4 regions of the Shewanella sp. 10B genome follow, and region 3 is predicted to be linked to each of the others. Evidence: predicted binding sites of a transcription regulator. Region 3 holds the regulator's gene; each other region holds the start of a gene.
The links. Region 3 encodes sigma-54, which starts transcription at its own class of promoters, with help from an activator protein. Its sites were predicted from a motif close to GTTGGCACGNNNNTNGNNT; they were not measured.

Region 1: the regulator sigma-54 is predicted to act here: its motif matches at 2,055-2,073, upstream of M0415_RS01565 (DUF1328 domain-containing protein).
Region 2: the regulator sigma-54 is predicted to act here: its motif matches at 2,619-2,637, upstream of M0415_RS10195 (superinfection exclusion B family protein).
Region 4: the regulator sigma-54 is predicted to act here: its motif matches at 2,036-2,054, upstream of M0415_RS01540 (BON domain-containing protein).

The regions. Positions count from the first base shown of each region.
Region 1 covers NZ_JAMDJO010000001.1:373,115-377,332, reverse strand. Annotated here, with positions in the region: gene pfaD (eicosapentaenoate synthase subunit PfaD) at 1-1, shown strand, start outside; gene M0415_RS01570 (hypothetical protein) at 645-1,574, shown strand; gene M0415_RS01565 (DUF1328 domain-containing protein) at 2,237-2,413, shown strand; gene M0415_RS01560 (hypothetical protein) at 2,436-2,630, shown strand; gene M0415_RS01555 (diacylglycerol kinase family protein) at 2,785-4,218, shown strand, end outside.
Region 2 covers NZ_JAMDJO010000002.1:619,930-624,147, forward strand. Annotated here, with positions in the region: gene M0415_RS10185 (bacteriohemerythrin) at 1-1,421, opposite strand, end outside; gene M0415_RS10190 (DUF3149 domain-containing protein) at 1,721-1,852, shown strand; gene M0415_RS10195 (superinfection exclusion B family protein) at 1,966-2,577, opposite strand; gene M0415_RS10200 (ATP-binding protein) at 2,746-4,218, shown strand, end outside.
Region 3 covers NZ_JAMDJO010000002.1:727,462-731,679, reverse strand. Annotated here, with positions in the region: gene rapZ (RNase adapter RapZ) at 1-525, opposite strand, end outside; gene ptsN (PTS IIA-like nitrogen regulatory protein PtsN) at 522-965, opposite strand; gene hpf (ribosome hibernation promoting factor) at 968-1,255, opposite strand; gene M0415_RS10800 (RNA polymerase factor sigma-54) at 1,284-2,759, opposite strand; gene lptB (LPS export ABC transporter ATP-binding protein) at 2,865-3,596, opposite strand; gene lptA (lipopolysaccharide transport periplasmic protein LptA) at 3,593-4,144, opposite strand; gene lptC (LPS export ABC transporter periplasmic protein LptC) at 4,131-4,218, opposite strand, start outside.
Region 4 covers NZ_JAMDJO010000001.1:368,224-372,441, reverse strand. Annotated here, with positions in the region: gene M0415_RS01550 (sigma-54 interaction domain-containing protein) at 1-1,086, opposite strand, end outside; gene M0415_RS01545 (ferritin family protein) at 1,340-1,816, shown strand; gene M0415_RS01540 (BON domain-containing protein) at 2,089-2,637, shown strand; gene M0415_RS01535 (DUF3224 domain-containing protein) at 2,771-3,187, opposite strand; gene M0415_RS01530 (hypothetical protein) at 3,312-4,121, opposite strand.

The DNA.
Region 1 (4,218 bases), on a different contig from region 3:
ATTCGCTTTGGTAAACTTTATTGAGCGGGTTAAGTGAAAACTTAACCCGCTTTTTTGGGGTTAAATTGGGGGGTAAATTCTGGGTTTCATTTTTGGCTCTATTACGGGTTCAGTTCCGCTCGACATGGTGCAATCAATCGAATACATAATGCCAAAAGCCGATTGGAGTTCCGTTTCCGCTCTGCATTGTCACTTCAGTGGCACGCCGTAAACCCATCCCTGGGGGCTCAACGGAAAAATCCCTTTTTCCGATGTCCACTGCCGTGACAATGCTCGCCTGCAACACTTATCTGCAATCAATCGAAAACATAAGGCAAGATTTAAAATTGGGTTGTAGCGGAAACGTTGATAAATGCAATCGTCCCAAAACTCTATATAAATCATGGTTTGTGAATAAAGTTATTGCCATGCAAAAGTGTTGTTTTTGCGCACAATTTCTGATGTACTTCTTATCCAATTTAATATTCAATAACTTAGAAATAATGCGCAGCACAAAAAATTTAGAAATCATGCAGATGCGTACTTTCTATGCAGAAGGATATTTGTTATCGTACAAACCTATCATTAAATCAGTAAGTTGCGAGTTATTTTACACCTAGTAAAAACTAAAATCTTGCGTATACGCACTGCACAGGGAGAATCACTTGTCTAAACAGCTATCGCCCGCTGGAATCATGGCCCTAAAAGAAGCTCTCTGTTCTGTTTACTGGTACAAATCCGAGCTTCGCGGTTTTCTGCAACTCTGCTTATCAAAGCCCGGCCTTCTGAACAATTTCAACTGGGAAAACTATAAACGTCAAATAGCATCCGACGTTGTTGATTACCTCGTAGCAAACCCCGCGGCTCACCTCGGTGACTTAACAAATATATGCTACGAACTATGCAAGCTAACCGACTTCTCACACCTAAAGCCTTTGGACGACGGGCCACAAAAGGTCGAGAAAGCACGCAATGCAGTCAAGCAACTCAAACACCTTGTTGAGCCTCATCAGGACATTAAGAAGGAACAAGACGAGATTAAGCGGCGGCAGGAACTTGCAGCAAAAAAACTTCGTGAAAATGCTGCCGTTCGTCAGAAGTTGGAAACAATAAAAAACCGATATATGGCCTTGGTCGGGTCAAACAACGCACAAAATAGAGGCTTCGAACTTGAGCGTGTGATGTATGAACTGTTTGAGCTATTTGACCTAGATCCTAAAGCATCCTTCAAGAATCTCGGCGAACAAATTGACGGTGCTTTTTCTCTAGAAGGTACGGAGTATTTGTTTGAGGCAAAGTGGCAAAAGGAAATGGTCAATAAAGCTGACTTGGCAGTATTCACCGATAAGGTTAAAACGAAACTCGAAAATACTCTCGGCATATTTCTGTCAATCAATGGCTTCTCGGTAGACGGCGTTGCAGCACATCAAGCTGGTGGCGCGTCAATATTGCTTGTAGATGGCAGCGATCTTATGGCTGTCTTTGAAGAGCGAATTGATTTTACAAGCCTCCTACTCAGGAAGAAACGCCATGCGGCTCAGACGGGGCAAATTTATTTCAGCTACTACCAAATGATCGCCTCCTGCAGTGGTTAGCCCATCATTCTACCGAACCTTGAGCATAACGCTGCGCAAGGTCATCGCTGAATTGAAAAAAATCAATAACATTGCGTGCTTTTGCTTTGCCAATAATCTGTCCTAACTAAAATTACTGTAATAGAGTCATCAAAAGTGGCTGAACTGTATAGGAGCAAAAAAGCTTTTTATTTCAAAGCTAATCGAATTTTAATTATGAAATATTTCAACCTTTTCAATTAAAAAAAGACATTGTTTGGAAAAATATAAGCAATAAGATGCAAAGGTTCGTCGGTTTCTCAATCTAGCAATCAACACCTTAATCTAAGCCGATACTCAAAAAGGATCGGCTTTTTATGCTTTTTCATTCGATTTCCCCACTGCAACTCTTACCGAATCGCAGGTAAAAATTGCCTATCTCGCTTATATCAGTCAATACTCCCGTCAGTACAGCATTTAAAAATAATCTTAATATTCAATAAATTAAATTAAAACCTCAAAGTTGGCATTAAGCTCGCAATATCCCCTTTGTGAGTTTATTGCTGGATTGAATGATAACGGGATGTAAGACGTAACCTAGCTCACTCAACTCGCTCTCAACAACGAACTCCACTAGCTCGCTCGAGGTATATGTGCAAAGTGAAAGTAGACAGAAAAACCGAAATAAGACAAAGGAGGTGGCTATGTTAGGTTGGACCTTAATGTTTCTGGTTGTGGCCATTATCGCCGGACTGTTTGGATTTACGGGGATCGCTGGCGCCGCAGCGGGGATCGCAAAGATTATTTTCTTCCTATTTATTGTATTACTCGTGATTTCCCTGCTGGTCAATGCCCTTAAGGGCAAGGCACCACGCGCTTAAATTGGATAAAAGGAGAATCGATATGAAACCTATGACCATAATTACCACCGCATTTTTAGCCTTATTATTAACTTTTGGGCTGTCAGCCTGTAGCGACAACCACGCCGAGGATGCAGGCGAAAAAATCGATGAAGCCATCACTGATACCGGCAATGCGATTGAAGATGCCTGTGAAGAACTGAAAGAAGGCGTTAAAGCGAAAGATACCCGCTGCTAGAACGGATGACGGCGAGTAGATAGTCCCGCAAACGAGCCTATCAGGGGAACCACAGTTCAATTGAGTACCACCGAGCCACTTTATCGCGACAGACATTGGTCACGATAAAGTGGGTTTCCCTGAGGCTCGCCGCTTATCAATGGAGGAGATACCAATGCTGAGTAGGATCCACATTAAGTATTTCTACCTGTTCGGAGCGCTGTTATTTGGCTATTTTGCCGTAACGGGGCATTCTCCCATTCTCACCTTTATTTGGGCATGGAGCAGCCTATCCCTCGCCCTTGTCGGCTCAGCCTATTGGCTTAATCTCGCCAGTATTTTTAGAAAACGTCAGGATGGCTCCATCCCTTGGTATATTCGTTGGGGTTTTATTCCGTTTTTATTAGGATGCCGACTCTATAATCTTTGGGCGCGGCTCCGTGATAGCGTGCCCTCAATGCAAGCCATTGATAAATATCTGTACTTGAGTAGCCGCTTAAGCGCTGCTGATTTACCTAAACTGAATCGTTATGGCATTACCGCTATTATAGATGTCACCGCCGAATTCGACGGCCTCGATGTGTCCCTGTATGAGGATCATATCGACTATCTGAATATCCCTATTCTTGACCACAGCGTGCCGACTAGCGCCCAATTAAATCAGGCGATTAACTGGTTACACCGTCAAGTACGCGCCCAAAAGCGGGTATTAATCCACTGTGCGCTCGGCCGCGGGCGATCCGTAATGGTGCTGGCCGCTTATCTTGTGTGCCGCCGCCCCAAGCTCAGCTTTGCCGAGGTGCTGCAACAGATTAAAAGCATTCGTAAAACCGCAGGGTTAAATCGCTGGCAACTTAAAGCGCTGGAGCAGATGTACACTCAAGGGGAAATCAAACTGCATAAGCGAGCCTGGATTATCGCCAATCCCGTCTCTGGCGCGGGTAAATGGCAGACCCATGGCGAACAAATTTGCACTGAACTGAAACGCTATTTTGAGGTGCAGTTAGCGCTCACCACGCCAGAGATTAGCGCCCAAACCCAAGCGAAAAAAGCCCGGCTTCAGGGAGCCGATATCATCATCGCTTGCGGGGGTGATGGCACAGTCACTGAGGTCGCGGCGGAGATTATCGACACCGATATCACCTTAGGCATTATCCCGCTAGGCACCACTAATGCCCTATCACACGCCCTCTTTGGTTTAAGCAGTAAGCTCAATGCCGTCTCCCAAGCCCTTGATAATATTATCCAAGGCCAGACACAGACCATAGACACGGCGCGTTGCAATGAGCGGCTGGTGTTACTACTGGTCGGCATTGGGTTTGAGCAACAAATGATTGAGTCGGCGAGCCGCGAGCGTAAAAATGCCCTCGGCCAACTCGCCTACCTCGATGGTTTGTGGCGCGCGGTGAACACCGACACCAACCTAGAGTTGCAGCTGACTTTAGATGACCAGGCCCCAATGACAGTGCAAACCCACAGCCTAGTGGTTGCCAATGCCGCACCTTTTACCAGCTTACTCGCCCAAGGTAAGGGCGAACCCAATATGACCGACGGCTTGTTGGATATCACTTGGTTAGATTCAAATAATGAGCCGAATGAACAGCTTATC
Region 2 (4,218 bases), 110 kb from region 3:
TCCTTATGGGCCACGGTTTGAGGATAGCCAAAACGGGCAAACAATTCTTCTTCATAGGAGAAGTGATTCGCGGTGTAATCCACCAGCCCTTGGACGATGCGCTTAATCGCCTCGAGTCCGTATGCCTCACTTAACGTCCGGTGTAATTCATTGATTAATGATACTAAGCGTTGGTGCTGACGGTTAATCTCTGGCATGCCGATATCAAGTTCGGGCCCCCATTTCACAAATAACTTACTTTGAGCTTGGCTGGAATTAAACAACTTAGCATCCACATGGAATCGATGCAGCAGGGAGCCAATTTCCTGCGACATGTTATACACCTTAAGGCTGGATAAGTTGGTGTGGTTGGTATGGCGCGCATTTTTTAGGGCTAAATCGGCCATCACACTGATATTTTTGTTAATTTCCTCGGCAACCGCATGTTGCTCTTCGGATGCAGTAGCGATTTGGTGGGACATATCGGTAATACTTTCAACCTGAGTCACTATATCCCCGAGGGCTTGATGAGCTTGTTCCACCATCAGGGCGGTTTCGTCGGCAATGGTGACATTCTTAAGCATCACTTCTACGCTCTGCTGCGCGCCCTTTTGCAAGGTTGTGATCTGCTGTTGAATTTCGGCGGTAGCCTCTGAGGTGCGTTTAGCTAAGTTACGCACTTCGTCGGCAACCACCGCAAAGCCGCGGCCATGTTCACCGGCGCGCGCACTCTCAATCGCCGCATTGAGCGCCAATAGATTTGTTTGCTCCGCCACTTGGGAGATGGTTTCAATAATACTGCTGATGCTATTAGTATCGGCGGCAAGGTGTTCGATAACGCCTTTAGTTTGGTGAATTTGCGATTTCATATCGTTGATTTTATTTACGATAGTACCAATTAGCTCATCACCATGTTTCGCCGAACCTTGGGCAATATCGGCCGCTCGTGCCGTACTGGCGGCATTTTGTGACACTTCTTGTACTGTGGAGACCATCTGCGTCATGGCCGTTGCTGCCAGTTCGGTTTGACGTTCCTGCTCGAGTACGCCCTGTTTTGCCTGCTCGCTGATCGCTTTGATATCGGTCGCGACTTTCTTCATCCACTCGCTGGTATCGACGAGGGAGAGAATCGTGCGACTAACATCCTCGCCCATGCGGTTGATACTGTGGACGACCTTGATAAACACACCCGCATCTTTCTCATCGAGCTGATAACTTAAATCCCCATCACCCAAATGATGAGCTGCGCGTTCTAAATGCCTTAAGTTACGGATTAATTTGTTAATGTTTAAAAAGAGAATCACGGCAAGAGCAATTAAACAGAGCGTCGCCACCCAATGCGCACTAGTGACTAAACAATAGAGGGGATATAAGAGTAAGACCATAGGCGCAAAGATAATACCGTAGCCCATGGTGCCATTCTTAGCTGTAACATTGGCCATTTTTGGCTCCTTCCAAAATGCAGTCGACTCAATCAACAACTCGTTAGGTAAAGTTCAGATCTCAATATCATTTCGTGACTGACACTCTTAAGACTAGTTCTTAACGAGACAAGAAACAAAGCCAAGACAATAGAGATAAGTGCTATTTCATTCAAGCCTAAATTTGAACCACATCACATAGTTAACTTGTAGTTACAACTTTGTTTTAAGATGTCGGATTTTTATTGATCAGGATCAGTATTTAGAAACATTAAGGACGCTAGTGTAGAGGGGACTTCACAGGAAAGAGGATTTCAATCATGGCATTTTGGTTAGATTTAATGTTCGGTAACCCAATTGGTTTACTCTCAATGATCGTTATCTTTAGCACTATAGGGATAATTTCTTATATCACTTGGATGTTCATTGTGAAGTCCGCGCAACAATCGTAGTTTTTGCTTCCAAATTGTTATTCTGTTCATTGTAAAAATTGCACGTTGTTATGGGGGTTAATCTAACCCCCATTTTTTGTGCCTATGATTTCTGCTTTAGCACACAACCTGCATTAAGCGGCGTGTTTACGGCTTTGCACTACCCCATTTAAAAACTGCGGGCGCGCTTTAATCAAATGCTGCATTTCTTCCTGGCTCGGCTCTCCTGCGGGTAAACGCAATACACCACGATTCAGATACATGCGTGCCTTCATCGAAATTTTATAATCCGCCGTAGGACCTTGGATCGCATAATGGCGCTCATTGCCTAAACATTCGAGGATGCAGGCATTCAGCAAGCTTTTTACTGCGGGTTCATTTTGCGGCAATGTCAAAATGGTGGCCCCCTGTAAAAAGAACTCCCGTAATAAAGCGCGCTCGGCACGATCCATCAAATTGACCTTAGCCTCAATCGTTTCGATCATTCGTTTATCACTCAAGTGACGAATCGATTCATCTAAGCCAAGGTTCAATAGCTGCGTTAAGAAATAAGCAATGGAGATAATCAGCCCTAGGCCAACAAAATGGGCATGCTCGGGAACAAACTTATCCAACGCCAGCATGGCAAGCACATTGGATGGGATCGCCAATAACACAGCGCAGCTTACCATTAGCCACAGCATGACTCGAAACATCATCTTTTTAGGGCTAAACAATTTCACTGAATCCAGTTTGAATTTAATCATAGTCTTATCCCAGCGACAAAAAATTGAACTTAGACGGCATCAAGCAAGTTTGATGCCAGTGTATCTGTCAAAATTGCGGGATATTTCATGGGGATAAAATGCACAATCTGGATGCTTGAGTCTATGCTTATAAGCATCCAACTCGCTATTAGCTATAGATAATTTAAGATGCCGACTTTCTTTAGCCAATTTATTAAAAGCCCGATAGGCAGGCATCTCACCTTGTCTATTATCCTCTTTAGTTCCCTCATCACCTTAGTGACAACGGCCTATCAGCTGATTAACGACTATCGCGGCGATGTGACTCGTATTGACCGCGTATTCTCCAATATTGAAAAAGCCAACCTCGATGTACTCGCCGCCAGTATTTGGGTTATCGATGAAAGACTGATTAATACCCAGTTAAATGGTTTAATCCAACTACCTGATATTAATTACATTTCGATAAAAGATGATAGCGGCCAATCGTGGAACGCCGGCAATGAGAAGCCAACCCATACTCTCAATAAAGTATTTCCTCTGGTCTATAAGTCGCCAACTGACAGCATTAATGTCGGCACTTTAGAGGTTCAAGTGGATATGGATGCCATTTACCAACGCCTCTACGATAAAGCCATTCTGATCTTGCTCTCTAATGCGATAAAAACCTTCTTAGTCGCTGGATTTATTCTGTTTTTAGTCTGGTACAACATTACTAAACACTTAGACAAACTCAGTAATTACTGCAAACGCATCGATCTCGATACCGATGTCGAGCCATTAGCCTTCGATCGCAAACAAAAAGTCGATGAATTCACCCAAGTTGCCGATGCCATCAACAATATGCAGTCGCAACTGCGCGGCTCATTCGCAGCCTTAAAACGCTCTAAAACCGAATTGCAAACTGCCTTAGAGGATAGAGAACGCTTACTGACGCTCGAACGCAGTTATAAGGAAGAACTCGCAAGGCAAGTCAAAGAAAGAACACAGGAATTAGAGCAATCATTAACGGCGCTGAAACGGGCGCAGCAAGTGTTAGTCGAGCAGGAAAAAATGGCGGCATTGGGCGGTTTAGTCTCGGGAGTGGCCCATGAGATCAATACACCTATCGGCATTTGTTTGACGGCGGCCAGTACCCAACTGAGTCATATCGAAGAGCTTATCGAGCTTATACATAGCGAGCATGCCACTCTAGATGAAATCAACGCCATTTTAGATGAGTACCAAGAAAGCTGTGAGTTGATAGTTCGTAATATCAGTAAGGCCAGTAGCCTGATCCAAAAATTTAAAACGATCGCCATCGACCGTAGCCACGAAGAACATCAATGTATCAATCTGCAACGTCAGCTTAAGGAGATTTTAGAATCGACCTTAATTATGTATCCCAAGGTCAAAGCCCAAACTCAGCTACAGGTTAATTCTGCGCTCAACATCCAGACCAATGTCAGCCTACTCAATCAAATCGTCAGTAATATTCTCTCTAATGCCTTCACCCATGCCTTTCAGGATAGAGAAGATAATCTGATCCAAATTACGGCCAAGCTAGAGCAAGACTATGTGAATATCAGCATTGAAAACAATGGGATTGCCATTCCACCCGAGGTGGCAGAGCATATGTTTGAGCCCTTCTTTACCACCAGCAGGAGTAAAGGTGGCACAGGC
Region 3 (4,218 bases):
GGTTGGCATACCATGCTTAAAACCGAAAGACTCGAAGTTGATCACCAGTTCCTTATCGACACTGCCAAGCAGGATTTGCCGTACTTGGTCGCTGAGTTCATAGATATTCAGATTCGAGGTATCTATGTAGTGATCCATCTGCTGTGACAGGGGCTCGAGCAACTTGCCTTCAAGCTTAATGGCTTCTTGCAGTGATACTCGGCTCTTAGATAAGGGATGTAAGCGCCGCGTCTCGCTGTAGCGCTTTAACAGTACTTTATCGCTGGAGTTTAAGAAGAAGCTGGTAAGTTCAGTGCCCTCTGGCAGGCTGGCGAGCTGTTTGACGAGTACCTTGTCTTGCTCCGGCAGGTTACGCACGTCAACACTGATGGCGACGAGATCGTTACTGCCCTTGAGCTGTTCGAGTAAGCTGCCAATCAGCGGCAAAGGAAGATTATCGACACAATAGTAGCCGAGATCTTCAAGCACTCTTAGTGCGACCGATTTGCCTGAGCCTGAGCGCCCTGACACTATGACCAGTTTCATCCAGTGATTACCTGATAGAGTTCCGTTTCATCATGCGTCTTGCGCAATTGCTTCAATATTTGCTTGTCGCTGAGCTTTTCAGCCATGCAGGACAAAGTGCTTAAGTGCTGTTGACATTGGTCAGCAGGCACTAGCAGCGCAAATAAAATGTCGACAGGTTGTTTATCGATAGCATCAAAGGCTATCGGCTCCTCACATTTCACCAATATGGCTATGGGTTGTGTTATATCGGTTAATCGACCATGTGGAATGGCGATGCCGTTACCTATACCTGTGCTCCCCATCTTTTCGCGCGCCACTAGGCTTTCGAAGATCTCTTGAGATGAGAGGGTGGGGTACTGGGCAGCGGCTAAGTCGCTGATAAGTTCCAGTACCTTTTTCTTACTGCCCGGAGTGGCGCAGGTCGTGCATTCCGGCCGCAGTATGGTACGAAGTTCCATTGCTAGTGTTTTGTTAACTTCTCTTTGTGTTTAATAACCTGACGATCAAGCTTGTCGATCAGGACGTCTATGGCAGCATACATATCTGCATGCTCTGAAGTCGCGAAGACTTCACCACCGGTGAGGTTGATTCTCGCTTCGGCAATTTGTTGCATTTTCTCAACATTGAGCACAACGTGCACATTATTGATCTGTTCGAAATGACGTTCAAGTTTTGAAAACTTTTCCTCAACATAAGCCCGTAACGATTCAGTAATCTCGATATGGTGTCCACTCAGGTTTATTTGCATATAAACGTCCTCCGATTTCCACTTTAGGCTATAAACTTTTACGCTGATTGGAAGGGGGAATAAGCATCGCCTCTCGGTACTTCGCAATGGTTCTGCGCGCAACGTTAATTCCCTGTTCTGCCAGAAGTTGCGCCATCTTGCTGTCGCTTAATGGTTTTTTCTGGTTTTCCGCTGCAACCAGTTTCTTAATGAAGGCTCTGATTGCCGTGGATGAGCACTCACCGCCATCATCAGTCCCGACGTGGCTTGAGAAGAAATATTTTAGTTCAAAAAGTCCCTTTGGGGTATGCATGTATTTTTGTGTGGTCACCCGTGAAATGGTGGACTCATGCATCTCTACCGCCTCGGCGATATCGTTTAGGACCATAGGTTTCATGGCTTCTTCACCGTATTCGAAGAAACCCTGTTGATATTGCACTATGCAGTTTGCCACCTTGAGCAGTGTTTCGTTACGGCTTTCAAGGCTTTTGATAAACCACTTGGCTTCTTGCAGATGCCCGCGGATAAATTGGCTATCGGCTTGGCTTTTGGTGCTGCGCGCCATGGCTGCATATTGCTGATTAACATTGATTTTTGGCATGCAGTCTGGATTTAACTCGACCACCCAGCGACCATTTTTCTTCGACACCGACACATCGGGGATGACATATTCTTCATCGACAGGGGTGATGAGCAAACCGGGGCGAGGGTTTAAGGTTTGGATGAGGGCAATGCTCTCGCGCAGATCATCTTCCTTAAGCTTGGTTTTACGCATCAACAACCTAAAGTCGCGGGCAGCGATCAGATCTAAATGATCTTTGATCAACATACGGGCGTTTTCGAGGTGTGGGGTATCCGGCGAAAAATGGGAGAGTTGGATAAGCAGACATTCGCTTAAATCCCTTGCGGCGACACCGACGGGATCGAAGTGTTGAATGCGCTTGAGTACGGCTTCGACTTCATCCAGCTCGATCTCAGGATTGCCCATGGCCTCGAGGATATCTTCAGTACTTTGAGTCAGATAACCTTGATCGTCGATGGCATCAATAATCGCGGTGGCAATAGCTAAATCGGTTTCAGAGAAGGGCGTGAGGTTTTTCTGCCATTCTAAATGTTCGTACAGGCCTTCACTGGTTTCCCCTTGGAAGGGCATGTCATCTTCACGGCTGGCGCCAGAACCTGAGTTTGGCGATGCGGTAAAGACTTCATCCCAAGTGGTGTCCATGGGTAGTTCTTCGGGCAGGGATTCTTTGGTCAACGACTCGGCAATGTCCACGGTGGAATTGTCTTGTTCCTGTGGCTGGGCTGTCGTTTCGCTAAAGTCGGTATCGGCGATATCTTGCTTACGTTCGGTAGGCGCGTCGAATTGCTCCTCTTCCAGCTCGAGAAGGGGATTAGAGTCTAAGGCTTGCTGGATCTCTTGCTGCAGTTCTAATGACGACAATTGCAACAGACGAATGGCCTGTTGAAGTTGTGGCGTCATGGTTAACTGTTGACCCAGTTTGAGCTGGAGTGACGCTTTCATGTTACCGCTGATCCCTACGTTATTATTTTGAATTTAGGCCGCTTGTTATCATATTGATGGCGCAGATAAGCCAAAATTCAAGGCTAATTGGCTCTGTTTAAGTAACTATAGCCTGAATTGTTCACCTAAGTACACAGCCCTAACTTGCTGATTGTCTAAGATCTCTGCGGGAGTTCCTTCGGCAATCAGGTTTCCGTGACTGACAATGTAGGCATGTTCACAGACGTCTAAAGTCTCGCGCACATTGTGGTCTGTGATCAATACCCCAAGGCCTCGGCTCTTGAGTTGTTCGATGATTTTCTTGATATCGATAACCGAAATCGGGTCGACACCGGCGAAGGGTTCATCGAGCAGAATAAACTTAGGATTGGCCGCTAAGGCGCGGGCAATTTCGACGCGGCGACGCTCACCGCCCGATAACGACATGCCTTGGCTATCGCGAATATGGGTGATATGGAACTCTTCGAGCAGATGTTCCAGCTCTTCTTCGCGTTGATCGCGATTGAGCTCTTTACGGGTTTGCAGTACCGCCATGATATTGTCGTGCACTGTCAGCTTGCGAAAGATACTGGCTTCCTGTGGCAGGTAACCAATGCCTTTGCGAGCGCGCAGGTGCATAGGATCGGCGGTTAAATCATCATCGTCGATAAAGATATGGCCTTTATCGCTTTTGACTAAGCCCACGACCATGTAAAAGGTGGTGGTTTTACCCGCACCGTTTGGGCCGAGTAGGCCGACGACTTGACCCGTTTTCACCGTCAGGCTGACATCTTTCACAACCTGACGACTCTTATAACTCTTAGCGAGATTCTGTGCTTTTAAGGTGATTTGGGTCATTTAGAATCCTGTTTTTTCACAGGTTTGTCCGCAGGCTGATTCTTGAGTTCTTCCTGATAGTTGTCAGGTTGAATAATGGTGATTACGCGATCATCACCGCTACCCGTGCTCTCAGCGATCAGTTTCTGCTGAATAATATCGTAACGGATGAGGTTACCCGTCACTTGGCTACCCGCTTGGTCTAGGGTCGCTGAGCCTGTTAAGGTCAGGGTGCGGGTCGCCATTTCATAGCGAATTTCTTTGGCGCTCGCCGACGCTGGGCGTCCATCGTCGAGAATTTGGCTGTAGGTCGCAGGGTTGCCCGTTGCCACTAAAATCTTGCTGTTTTCCCCTTCGGCAGAAAATGCACGTAGTTGATCCGCATGGATTTTAATCGAGCCTTGAGTGACTTCAACCGGACCGAAGAAAATGATCTGGTTATTTTTAATGTCCGCAGTTTGGCTGACGGCTTTAATTTTCACTTCTTGCTGTAAGTCACCGACCTTGGCGAAGGCACTCATGCTGGTGATTAGCATTAGGCCGGCAAGTAATATGTTATTTTGCTTCATAGGTTCCTACTACCTGACTGGTCAATTGCACTTCCTGCGCGTTAAGGTCGGCATAAAGGCCTTGCCCTTGAATA
Region 4 (4,218 bases), on a different contig from region 3:
CTTTAACTCGCGCACATTCCCCGGCCAAGCGTGAGCCGCAATCGCCTCTAAACTTGAGGGCGAGAACACTTTGCTCTGTTTTTCCGCCGCATTGCGATAGGCCAGAAAATGCTTCGCAAGTCCGACTATATCTTCCCCACGCTCCCGCAATGGCGGCACTTGAATGGGGAAATGCGCTAAGCGAAAGTACAAATCCTCCCGCAGTTGTCCTTGCTCAATCGCCACTAAAGGATCGCGGTTTGTCGCCGCCACAATACGCACATTGGCCTTGAGCACCTTAGGGCTGCCGACGGGACGATATTCATTATTTTCGAGCACTCTTAACAGCTTAACTTGATGCTCTAGGGGCATTTCGGTGACTTCATCGAGGAATAAGGTGCCGCCTTCGGCCTGCTCAAATACCCCTTGATGATCGCGATTCGCGCCAGTGAAAGAGCCTTTTACATGGCCGAAGAGTTCACTATCAACCAATTCAGGGCTCAAGGCGCCACAGTTAATCGCAATATAGGGCTTATTCACCCGCGGGCTGGCTAAGTGAATGGTATTGGCAACCAGTTCTTTACCCGCGCCACTCTCGCCGATAATCAACACATTGCTCTCGGCGGCCGACACCCGGCGGATAGTGCGATACAAGCGGTGCATAGGTAACGAGGAGCCCACCAGCAGACCATATTGGTCTAATTCGCTGGCAAAGGGGCGAATGCGCGTCGAAGTGTTGGCAACCAAATGCAGGGCAAAATCCGCTAAGGTTTCGCACAGCAACGACATATCGATGGGCTTACGGAAATGGTAGCCCGCGTATTTGGATAAGAGTTTATCGAGATGAGGATTCGGTAGGCCATCGGAGAGAAAAATAAACTCCACATCCGCAATGGCGCTGGACTCGAGTAAGGCTAAGTAATCTTCACGGCTTAGACGGGGCAGCTCAATGATCGCCACATCGATACGATTGGCCTCCAGCTGACTAATCCAAGATAAATCATCGGTACTGCGTAGCTTGTTGTAGGTCTGCGCGCCCTCGAGCTGTACTAATGCCTGCTCGGTCTCGAAGTCCTGTAGATGATAGAAAAGCGTTGGTCGGATCATCTTGTGCCACTCCCTGTGAATGAAGCACCACTGTATGCCAGCCGTGAAATTTTAACAATCTCAACGGTAAGAGTTGCCGATAATAAGCGAGGCACTGGTGACAATGGATAAATATCATCATTTAAATCAAGCCATTAACTTATCATTAAAAAGTGAACGAAATATGCATAGAAGCTGAATGAAACTGAAATTTCCATAAAATGTTGGGCAATCCGTGTCGGCGGAGCAGCCCAAACTACCACAGGAGGTCGTTATGACGTCTAATGTTGCGCAACATCAGACCGAGTTGAGCGCCGATATTAAGCTGGTTAATGAGTTAATCGAGCTGACCCAAACCGGCGTTGATTTTTATACTCGGGCCAATACCACTGTCGATGACTACAGCCTAAAACGCATTTTTATTGCCCAAATCAAGACGTATCAAGGGATGCTGGCGCGATTTAGGCAACTGCTCGCCCAAACATTACAACAAATGGGCCCGCACATAGGTCCGCACTCGGTGCCGTCGTCGCAGACTCGGCCCTACGCCGATGTCGATGCTTTACTTATTAAACAGCAACTCGCCGATGCCCTCGCCGTACTCTGCGAGCTTGAGCGTCAGCGCCTTAATCACCTCAAACAGTTAATTAAAAAGGCCAATCACCCAAGGTTAATCAGCCAATTGGCCGAGGATATTGCCTGGCTACAAATCCATCTAGATACCTTACACCTGCGTAGCCAAGCCCTGTAAGGCAGCAATGCCAGCCAATAACGCGGCCAACTGAGCCGCGTTTTTGTTGCCTGCGATCTATTTGAGCTTAACGCCTATCCCACTTAAGCCAAAAAGCTTAATTACCCTCGGTAATATTTACATTTTGTCGGTAAAAAGCGCCGATTTGGCGATTAAGCCAAACACCTAAAACAACTTACAAATAACACTTAACCCATTTAAAATCAGCTAGATATAAATATTGGCACGATTCACGCTTTAGTATCTTCGAGATAACAACGGAGGATATCATTATGAAAAACACGACAACTTTAGCTTTAACCACCTTACTTGTCGGTTCTATCAGTTTAAATGTGGCCGCCGCACAGGATTGGAAAGATGATGCCAAAGATGCTTGGATCGATGGCAAGGCCGAAACGACTTTGTTGCTCAATACTAACCTCAACTCCTTTGACATTATGACCGACGTGAAAAACGGCCATGTCACTTTAACGGGTCAAGTGGAGAGCAGTGTCGATAAGGCGCTCGCCGCGGAGCTCATCAAAAGCTTAGATGGCGTAAAAGGGGTAGATAACAAGTTAACCGTGATGAAAGAAGACGAAGGCACCAATGAGGTGGTGAAGACCTTAACCGACTCTAAGGTCGCAACGGTCGTAAAAACCCGTCTGTTGTTCTCGACCGACGTATCGGGCACCCAAATTAACGTCGATGTTGCCGATGGCGTAGTGACCTTACAGGGTGAAGTGGCTAGCGATGCCGAGCGTCAATTAGCCCTGACCATTGCTAAAAATACCGATGATGTGAAAAAGGTCGTCGATAAAATCAAAGTCAAAACCTCATAATGGTCCTGACATGCAGCCCTTGCTAATTCAGCTCTTAATAACTCAGCTGTTGGTATTAGTCACTCGGGCAAAAACCACAAAACCAGCTTCGGCTGGTTTTGTTTTATTGGCGCGATGTTATGTTCATCATGCCTTAGGCTTCGGCTTCCTGTTCGATGCAGAAGCTAAATTCATAAAAATGTTGGCCATTTTCGATGCTTATCGCCATAGTGCCATATAACCCAACGAGTTCACCCGCGCCAGAATGGGGGACAACCTCAAGGTGTAAACGGTTTTGCCCATCGGTCATAATGCCAAAATGTTGCAGCACAAAACTGCCCTGCCTGCCGCACAGTTTACCTACGACTTGCTCTATCGCCACGTAACCTGCCGAGCCTTTTACCGCCGTCATGGCACTGAGCATTTCGCCTTGGCTGCGAGCTTCTAGCTCACCATAAAAGCTTTTATCTAAGGTCATTCTGCCCAAGTTCATGCCGCCCACACCTGTGGCATAGGCACTCTCGGGATTGAGCTTAACATCAAATTTGCCCGTGACTTTGGTCATTTCCATGACTCGCTCCTTGTTTTAATTTTATGCTTTATGCCAAAACCTTAGCTTTCCCAGCCGCTAGGTGAAATAAATACCTCAGCCGTAGCTGAGGTAAAATTAACTTAGCATAAGCCCAGATATAAACCTAATGCAGTGCTTTGATTTCCGATTCACTCACACCGACTTCAAGGGTTTTCGCCACGTTAGGCTCCTCTGCCATAGGTTGGCCCGCCGCCCTATCGCGGTAGGTAATAGCAACTTTAAACGGCGCTTCAAAGGGATACACGGGTTCAATACTATCGACTTCGATACGATCGCCAATAAACACACTGCCTAAGTGCACTAATCGATTTTGAGCATAATCTAAGCTAAACAAGCCAAGATACCAAAATACCCCCGAACCTTGATTCGTGACGATATAAGGCGCCACAAAAGGCATGGTTTGCTGCTTAGGATCGTCCTGTAATGGAGCATCACTTTGGGTATCAGGCTCTAATGCGGGGTCAAAATTAAGCGGCGTAATCCGCATATAATCCAGCAATACCCGCCCCTTTTCTTCACCTTGTTGATAATCCCCCAGCGCAAATTCCGTTTGCTTGATGTTAATAAAGTGCGTCAATACCACGGGCAGTTGGCTATCGGGCAGCTTCACTTCAAAGGGATTGGCCGTATTCAAACTAAAGAGTTTCAGCATCACCTCGGAGGCATTCGCCACCGGTTTGACCTCACTTGGCACCACAGATTCGATGGCATCTTCACTGGAAGATAATGCCGCCTCTTTGGCTTTTGCCTTCGCATCGGCCTGCGCCATGGCCTCATCGTATTGCAGCACTTGGCCATCTTCCATGACCATGTAGATATCATCATTGGTCATGTTAAAACGATAAATGCCCGCGGCAAGAATACTGAGCACAAGGACAGTCGCCGCTATCGTTAATTTAACAAACATACTCATTATCTCCCCCAATATCCTAGTCGCGGCATATTTCACTCTTATGATAAAATCCGCCTTGCTGATAGCATCAAAAAATCACCCTTCCGACAAGGTCAAA